Regions from separate parts of the Pseudomonas sp. 18-147 genome, predicted to be linked through region 1. Evidence: predicted binding sites of a transcription regulator. Region 1 holds the regulator's gene; the other holds the start of a gene.
The links. Region 1 encodes FliA, which starts transcription of late flagellar genes. Its sites were predicted from a motif close to CTAAAGTTTNNNNNNNNNNNGCCGNTAA; they were not measured.

Region 1 (4,491 bases):
TTCCACCAGCGCGTTCAGCTGGAGGAAGCCGGCACCGCCCTTGACCGTATGGAACCCACGGAAAATGGCATTGAGCAGGTCCATGTCGTCCGGCCGGCTCTCCAGCTCGACCAGTTGCTCGGACAATTGCTCGAGAATCTCGCCGGCCTCAACCAGGAAGTCCTGGAGGATTTCTTCATCGGCGTCGAAGCTCATTCGGCTGCTCCCAGAGACGTGTTACTCGAAAGGATCGGCAGGACCGCTGTCCTGCCGGAAATACCGGCCCGGCTTTCCGGACCGACTTCAGCCCGCCCGCCGGGATCACCGGCATGACGAAGGCTGTGCCAGCAGCCCGCGGATGCCAGCGTTCAATGCTTACTTAACGGCAGCGATGCCGCAGTCTTGAGCCGGGCGGGTCAGAAACCCAGGCTGGACAGCAGATCGTCCACGTCATCCTGCCCGGACACCACATCCTCTCGTTTTTCCGCGGCGACCTGCGGCCCCTCGCCCTTGGCCGAACGCTCCAGCGCGGCCTGGTGGCGCATGCTCACGTGGTCGTGCTCGATTCCGGCGTAACGGTCCACCTGGCCGGCCATCCAGACCAGCTTCACGAGGTTGCTCTCGACCTCGGTGACCAGCTTGGTGACACGCTTGATCACCTGGCCGGTCAGGTCCTGGTAATCCTGCGCCAGCAGGATGTCATTGAGCTGCGAGGACAACTGGCCGGCGTTCTCGCCGCTGCGCACGAGGAACTGTTCGATGCGCTTGGCCAGCTCGCGGAAGCCGTCAGCGTCGATTTCCCGGCGCATGAAGCGTTGCCACTCCTGGTGCAGCTCCCGCGAATCGTCGCCCAGTTGGTTGACCAGCGGGGCGCTCTGCTCCACCAGGTCCATGGTCCGGTTGGCGGCCTTCTCGGTCATTTCCACCACGTAGGAAAGACGATCGGTGGCATCGGCGATCTGCGACATTTCCTGCGCGTGGGGGGAATGCGGGTCGATCTGGAAATCGACGATGGCGTTGTGCAGTTCGCGGGTCAGCTTGCCCACTTCCTGGTAGAGGCCACGGTCCCTGGCCTGGCTGAGCTCCTGGATCAATTGCACCGCCTGCTGGAAGTGCCCCCGTTCGAGACAGTCCACCAGTTCGCGCGCGTGTTTTTTCAGGGTCGATTCGAATTCGTCGCCCGTGGAATCGTTACCAAGCACCATGACACCCTCTTGGCCGGCTTCAGCCGTTGACCCGCTCGAAAATCTTCTCGATCTTTTCCTTCAGGACCTGAGCGGTGAAGGGTTTGACCACATAGCCGTTGACCCCGGCCTGGGCCGCTTCGATGATCTGGTCGCGCTTGGCCTCGGCGGTGACCATCAGCACCGGCAGGTGCTTGAGGCGCTCGTCGGCGCGAACCGCGCGCAGCAGATCGATGCCGGTCATGCCCGGCATGTTCCAGTCGGTGACGAGAAAGTCGAAATTGCCGCTGTGCAGCATCGGCAGCGCCGTGGTGCCGTCGTCGGCCTCGGCGGTATTGGTGAAGCCCAAGTCCCGCAAGAGGTTCTTGATGATGCGTCTCATCGTGGAAAAGTCGTCCACGATGAGAATTTTCATGTTCTTGTCCAAGTAAACCTCCGTACAGACCAGAGCGCGCCCCAGGGGACGCGCCACACATTCTTTTGCGTTAACGGTTACAAGCTGCGGTCGAGGCCGGTTCAGGCCGACCGCCAATCGGCCAGGCGCGCGCGCAAACGCGCGGCGCACTGGCTGTGCAACTGGCTGACCCGCGATTCGCTGACGCCCAGTACCTCGCCGATCTCCTTGAGGTTGAGTTCCTCGTCGTAATACAACGCCAGCACCAGGCGCTCGCGCTCCGGCAACTTGGCGATGGCATCCGCCAGGGCCGCCTGGAAACGTTCGTCGAGCAGGCCGTGGATCGGTTCGTTGTGACTGAGGCTGGTGTCTTCCGGCAATCCATGTTCGCCGTCCTGCAACAGGTCGTCGAAGCTGTACAGGCGGCTGCCCTGCGTGTCGCTGAGGATGCCGTAGTAATCTTCGAGGCTCAATTGGAGTTCGGCAGCAACTTCGTGATCTTTAGCGTCGCGTCCGGTTCTCGCCTCGATCGCGCGGATCGCGTCGGTCACCATGCGCGTGTTGCGGTGCACCGAACGCGGCGCCCAGTCGCCCTTGCGGACCTCGTCGAGCATGGCCCCGCGGATACGGATGCCGGCATAGGTCTCGAAGCTGGCGCCCTTGCCGGCGTCGTATTTCTTCGCGGCCTCGAGCAGGCCGATCATGCCGGCCTGCATCAGGTCCTCCACCTGCACGCTGGCCGGCAGGCGGCCGAGCAGGTGATAGGCGATGCGCTTGACCAGTGGTGCGTAACGCTGGATCAGTTGCTCCTGGGAGTTCTGCGCTTGCGCCTTGCTATACATACGCACTCCAGAGGCCGCTGTCATACGGCCGAACCTGTCGCGGGGTGTTGGACCAGTCGTTCGACGAAGAACTCCAGGTGCCCGCGCGGGTTGGCCGGCAGCGGCCAGCTATCGACCTTCTGCGCGACCGCCTTGAAGGCCAGGGACGCCTTCGAGCGGGGGAATGCCTCGTATACGGCTCGCTGTTTCTGCACGGCCTTGCGTACCGACTCGTCGTAAGGGATGACACCTACATACTGTAGTGCGACGTCGAGGAAACGGTCAGTGACCTTGGTCAGTTTGGCGAACAGGTTGCGTCCTTCCTGCGGGCTGTGGGCCATGTTGGCCAGGACCCGGAAGCGGGTCATGCCGTGGTCGCGGTTGAGCAGTTTGATCAGGGCGTAGGCATCGGTGATCGAGGTCGGCTCGTCGCAGACGACCAGCAGCACCTCCTGCGCGGCGCGGACGAAACTGACCACCGAATCGCCGATTCCGGCGGCAGTGTCGACGACCAGGACATCGAGGTTGTCGCTGATATCGCTGAACGCCTGGATCAGCCCCGCATGCTGCATGGGCGAGAGGTGCACCATGCTCTGCGTGCCGGAGGCCGCGGGAACGATGCGCACGCCACCGGGACCGAGGAGGAGGACATCGCGCAGTTCGCAGCGTCCCTCGATCACGTCGGCCAGGGTGCGCTTGGGCGTGAGTCCCAGCAGGACGTCGACGTTGGCCAGGCCGAGGTCGGCATCCAGCAGCATGACGCGACGGCCGAGATCGGCCAGAGCCAGTGCCAGGTTCACCGACACATTGGTCTTGCCGACGCCGCCCTTGCCGCCAGTTACTGCGATCACCTGTACGGGATGCATGCTACCCATCTGCTTCATACCTTGTGTTGTCGTCTTCCCGGAACGCCCCTTCCAGCGCTCTCCGGTTTTGGCGGGAACGATGCGCCATCGCTCCCGGCCCGGCGGAAGCCACCTTCGCTTCCGTCACCCGCGCCACGCGCGGTTCTTCCCACGTCCTCAGCCGGCACGCCGCGCCGGTTGCTGGTAGAGCCCGGCGAACATCTCGGCCATGGCGTCCTCGCTGGGCTCTTCCGGTGCCTGCAGGCTCACCGCCCGGCTGACCAGTTGGTGACTGCGCGCCACCTGCAGGTCGTCCGGAATCCGCGGCCCATCCGCCAGATAGGCTACCGGGAGACGCTGGGCGATAGCCAGCGCCATCGATTCACCGAGGCTGCCCGCCTCGTCCAGCTTAGTCAGGATGCAACCCGCCAGCCCGCAGTGCCGATAGGTCTGGTAGGCCGACTTGAGCACCTGGCTCTGGCTGGTGGTGGCCATCACCAGGTAATTCTTCACGTTCAGGCTCGGCGACGCCAGTGCCTCGAGCTGCATGCGCAATGCCGGGTCGCTGGCCGGCAGGCCGGCGGTATCGATCAGCACCATGCGCTTGCGCGCCAGCGGCGCCAGGGCCTGGATCAGCGACTGGCCGGGATCGACCAGGGTCACCGGTACGTTGAGGATCCGACCGAGGGTCTTGATCTGCTCCTGGGCGCCGATCCGGTAGCTGTCCATGCTCACCAGCGCCAGGCTCTGGGCGCCGTACTTGAGGACGTAGCGCGCGGCCATCTTCGCCAGGGTGGTGGTCTTGCCGGCACCTGCCGGGCCGACCAGGGCCAGTACGCCGCCCGCGTCGAGCGGGTCCTGCTCGGGGGTCTGCACGGCACGCGACAGGTGCGCCAACAGCATGCGCCAGGCCTGGCGCGTATCGCCCACCGCGGCGACCCGCTCCAGCAACGGCTTGCTCAGCTCCGCCGGCAAGCCCATGCGCTGCAGGCGCCGCCAGAGATTGGCCTGCTGCGGACGCTGGTGCTGCAACTGGCCCCAGGCGATGGAACCCAGTTGTACCTCGATCAGCTCGCGCAGGCCGTTCAGTTCGAAACGCATTGCCTCGAGGGTCTGGCCGCCCGCCTGGGGCTTGGCCTGCGCCGCCGTCATGGACTCGGCCAGGGACGGACGCGCCGGCTTCTCCTCGGCGAACAATTGACGGTCCTTGCGCTGGGTTTCCGCCGGACGCGCCGTCAACTCGGCGCGCGCCTCTGCGATCCGCGCCT
Region 2 (4,491 bases), 210 kb from region 1:
GTGGAGCGGGTGATCAATTGCGCCGCCGTGGCGTCGTTCTCGAAGAACCCGACCATCTGGCCGGTCAACGTCGACGGCACTTTCGCCTTCGCCGACGTGCTGAGCCGTTCGAAGCGACTGAAGCGTTTCCTCCACGTCGGTACCGCGATGTGCTGCGGACCGCAGCGAGAGTCGCCGATCAGCGAGTCCTGGGAATTCCCGGCGGCGGAGCAGCAACTGGTGGACTACACCGCGTCCAAGGCGGAAATCGAGCGGCGCATGCGCGAGGAACTGCCGGGCCTGCCCCTGGTGGTGGCGCGGCCATCCATCGTGGTGGGCCACCGTACCCTTGGCTGCCAGGCCTCCGGCAGCATCTTCTGGGTCTTCCGCATGGGCTTCGCCCTGGAAAGCTTCACCTGCGGCCTGGACGAGCAGATCGACGTGATTCCGGTCGACTACTGCGCCGAGGCGCTGATCGGCCTGGCGCTGAAGCCGTGCCTGGGGCACAGCCTCTATCATATCTCCGCCGGCCATCGCGCGGCCTGCACCTTCGGCGAGATCGACGAGGCCTTCGCCCGCGCCAACGGGGCGGCGCCGGTAGGCGAGCGCTACCGCAAGGTGGAGGTGGACGACCTCAAGGAACTGGCGAAGAGCTTCGAGTCGCGCATCGGCCCGGCCAATCCGCGTCTGGTCCTGCGCGCGTTGCGCTTGTACAGCGGCTTTGCCGACCTCAACTACCTGTTCGACAACAGCCGTCTGCTGGAGGAGGGAATCTCCGCGCCGCCGCGCTTCACCGACTACCTCGACGTCTGCGTGCAGTCGTCAAGCGCGGTGAGCATCCCGGCGCAGATGCAATGGGACTTCAAGTGACGGCAGGTGCGGGGAGCTTCCTCCCCGCGGCCTGATCTCAGCGGTTGAAGCGCTCGACCAGGGAATACTGGCTCTGCGCGGTGGTGGTCAGTTCCTCGCTCAGTTTCGCCGTGCGCAGCGCCTCGTCGGAGGTCTGCTCGGCCAGGGCGGCGATGGTGCTGATGTTGCGGTTGATTTCCTCGGCCACCGCGCTCTGTTCCTCCGCGGCAGCGGCGATCTGGGTGGTCATCTCGGTGATGTTGCTGACCGCCTCGCTGATGCCGACCAGCGCGCTGTCGGCTTCCAGCACCCGCTGGACCCCGGCTTCGGCCTGCTGCAGGCCGCTCTCCATGGTATGTACCGCATCGTTGGCGGTGTTCTGCAACTTGGCGATCAGGTGGTGGATCTGCTCGGTGGAGGCCGCGGTGCGTTGCGCCAGCGAGCGCACTTCGTCGGCCACCACGGCGAAGCCGCGTCCCTGGTCGCCGGCCCGCGCCGCCTCGATGGCGGCGTTGAGAGCGAGCAGGTTGGTCTGGTCGGCGATGCCCTTGATCACATCGACCACGCCGCCGATCTCGTTGCTGTCCTGGGCCAGGCGACTCACCGCGGCCCCGGTCTCGCCCACCGACTCCGACAGGCGCTGGATGGCGTTGCGCGTCTCCGCGGCGATGTCGCGGCCGCGCGAGGTCAGTTCGTTGGCCTTCTGTGTGGCGTCGGCGGTCAACTGGACGTTGTTCGCCACTTCCTGGGTGGTGGCGGCCATCTCGTTGACCGCGGTGGCCACCTGTTCGGTCTCTGCGCGCTGCTGTTCCAGACCGGCGGAGCTGTGGTGGGCCAGGGTGTCGGCCTGGCGCGCCTGTTCGGTGAGGTATTCGGCGGTGTCCTGCAGGCGTGTCAGGCAGGTCTTCAGGCGCGCGTCCTGGCTGAGGATGGCCATTTCCAGGCGCGCCTGCTCGCCGCGGCTGTCGGTGTACATCTGCGCGATCAGCGGGTCGGAGGTGGTCTGTTCGGCGAGCCGCATCAGGCGCTTCAGCCCGCGCTTCTGCCAGCGCAGTCCGGCCAGGCCGAGCGGAACGGCGAGCAGGCCGGCGAGGATGAAGCCCCACCAGGAGTTCAGCCAGATACCGATGAGGAAGCCGATCTGGCTGATCAGGATGAACGGCAGCCAGTCGAGCAGTACCGGCAGCCAGCGGTCGCGCCGGGGGATCGCCGGCTTGCCGGCGCCGAGGCGACGGTAGAGGGCCTCGGCGCGCTGGATCTGTTCGGCGGTCGGCTTGACCCGCACCGACTCGTAGCCGACCACCGCGCCCTGGTCGTAGATCGGCGTGACATAGGCGCTGACCCAGTAGTGGTCGCCGTTCTTGCAGCGGTTCTTGACGATCCCCATCCACGGGCGGCCGGCTTTGAGGGTGGTCCACATGTGGGCGAACACCGCCGGCGGGACGTCGGGGTGACGGATCAGGTTGTGCGGCGCGGACATCAGCTCCTCGCGACTGAAGCCGCTGATGTCGATGAAGGCTTCGTTGCAGTAGGTGATGATGCCTTTGAGATTGGTGGTGGTGATCAGGCGTTGTTCCGCCGGATAGACGCGCTCGTGCTGGGTGATGGGCTGATTGTTGCGCATGGGCCTTCCAAAACAAGTGAAGCATTTACCTCTGCATCGGCGAAAACGCCTTTCACATGAGGGATTTGTGAATGCTTTCACGAGGAAAAACAGATAGCTATTGACCCAAAGCATGAGAACCGACCACGTGGTCGGATAGATGGCGGATTCGCTGATGGAGGTCAATGCGTTACGGTTTCGTGTCGTTCCCGGCGGCGCGCATGGGCTGGGGAGGGGCCTGGCGGATAAGCGCGAGGCGGCCATCCGCCGGTCCTGCGGGGTATCGGCGGATGACGCCGGGGCGTCGTTCGCCCTGCGAAGCGCCCGCGGCCCCGGGCGCCGGAATGAAAAAGGGGTGGCCGAAGCCACCCCTCCGCGCGTACCGCCGCTGCCTCAGAGCATGCTGCGCAGCACGTAGTGGAGGATGCCGCCGGCCTTGAAATACTCGACCTCGTTGAGGGTGTCGATGCGGCAGAGGACCTTGAAGCTGTCCTGGCTGCCGTCCTCGCGGGTCACTTCCACGCTGAGCGGCATGTGCGGCTTGAGTTCGCCGCCGAGGCCGCGGATGTTCAGCACCTCCTTGCCGGTCAGCTTCAGGCTCTTGCGGTCCTGGCCGTTCTCGAACTGCAACGGCAGCACGCCCATGCCGACCAGGTTGGAGCGGTGGATGCGCTCGAAGCTCTCCGCGATCACCGCCTTCACGCCCAGCAGGTTGGTACCCTTGGCCGCCCAGTCGCGCGACGAGCCGGTGCCGTATTCCTTGCCGGCGACGATCACCAGCGGGGTGCCGTCCTCCTGGTAACGCATGGCCGCGTCGTAGATCGCCAGTTTCTCGCCGCTGGGCACGTACAGGGTATTGCCGCCTTCCTCGCCGCCGAGCATCTCGTTCTTGATGCGGATGTTGGCGAAGGTGCCGCGCATCATCACCTCATGGTTGCCGCGACGGGAGCCGTAGGAGTTGAAGTCCTTCGGTTCCACGCCGTGCTCGCGCAGGTAGCGGCCGGCCGGGCTGTCGGCCTTGATGTTGCCGGCAGGGGAGATGTGGTCGGTGGTCACCGAGTCGCCCAGCACCGCCAGCACCCGCGCCTGCTCGACGTCGGCGATGGCCGGCGGCGCCTCGGCGATGTGTTCGAAGAAGGGTGGATGCTGGATGTAGGTGGAGTCGGCCTGCCACTCGTAGGTGTCCGACTGCGGCACCTGGATCGCCTGCCATTTCTCGTCGCCGGCGAAGACCTCGGCGTACTCCTTGTGGAACATCTCGGTGTCGACCTTCTGGATCGCCTCGGCGATTTCCTTCTGGCTCGGCCAGATGTCCTTCAGGTAGACCGGCTGGCCGTCCTTGCCGGTGCCCAGCGGTTCCTCGCTGAGGTTGATCCGCACGCTGCCGGCCAGGGCGTAGGCCACCACCAGCGGCGGCGAGGCCAGCCAGTTGGTCTTCACCAACGGGTGCACGCGGCCTTCGAAGTTGCGGTTGCCGGAGAGTACCGAGGCGACGGTCAGGTCGGCCTGCTGGATGGCTTTCTCGATCGGCTCCAGCAGCGGGCCGGAGTTGCCGATGCAGGTGGTGCAGCCGTAGCCGACCAGGTCGAAGCCGAGTTCGTCGAGGTAGCGGGTCAGGCCGGCAGCCTTGAAGTAGTCGGTGACCACCTTGGAGCCCGGCGCCAGCGAACTCTTCACCCAGGGCTTGCGTTGCAGGCCTTTTTCCACCGCCTTCTTCGCCAGCAGGCCGGCGGCCATCATCACGCTGGGGTTGGAGGTGTTGGTGCAGGAGGTGATGGCGGCGATCACCACCGCGCCGTTCTTCAGGCGGTGGGTCTGGCCGTCGTGCTGGTAGTCGATCTCGCCGAAGGCGGCGTTGGCGCCGACCGCGGTGCCGCCGCCGCCCTCGCTGAGCAGGCGGCCTTCTTCGGTGCTGGAGGGATGCAGTTGCAGGCCGAGGAACTCGTTGAAGGCGCTGGCGACGTTCTGCAGGGCCACGCGGTCCTGCGGGCGCTTCGGTCCGGCCAGGCTGGCCTCGACTTCGCCCATGTCCAGGTGCAGGGTGTCGGTGAACACCGGCT

Region 2: ACM0M4_RS18705 (methyl-accepting chemotaxis protein) is a predicted target of FliA. The motif match lies at 2,486-2,513, and genes of this name have one in related genera.

Annotation. Positions count from the first base shown of each region.
Region 1 covers NZ_CP182296.1:4,157,625-4,162,115, forward strand. The annotation lists gene ACM0M4_RS19675 (chemotaxis protein CheA) at 1-195, opposite strand, end outside; gene ACM0M4_RS19680 (protein phosphatase CheZ) at 396-1,184, opposite strand; gene ACM0M4_RS19685 (chemotaxis response regulator CheY) at 1,204-1,578, opposite strand; gene fliA (RNA polymerase sigma factor FliA) at 1,680-2,423, opposite strand; gene fleN (flagellar synthesis regulator FleN) at 2,420-3,262, opposite strand; gene flhF (flagellar biosynthesis protein FlhF) at 3,401-4,491, opposite strand, start outside.
Region 2 covers NZ_CP182296.1:3,951,110-3,955,600, reverse strand. The annotation lists gene cprA (cationic peptide resistance protein CprA) at 1-849, shown strand, start outside; gene ACM0M4_RS18705 (methyl-accepting chemotaxis protein) at 887-2,452, opposite strand; gene acnA (aconitate hydratase AcnA) at 2,825-4,491, opposite strand, start outside.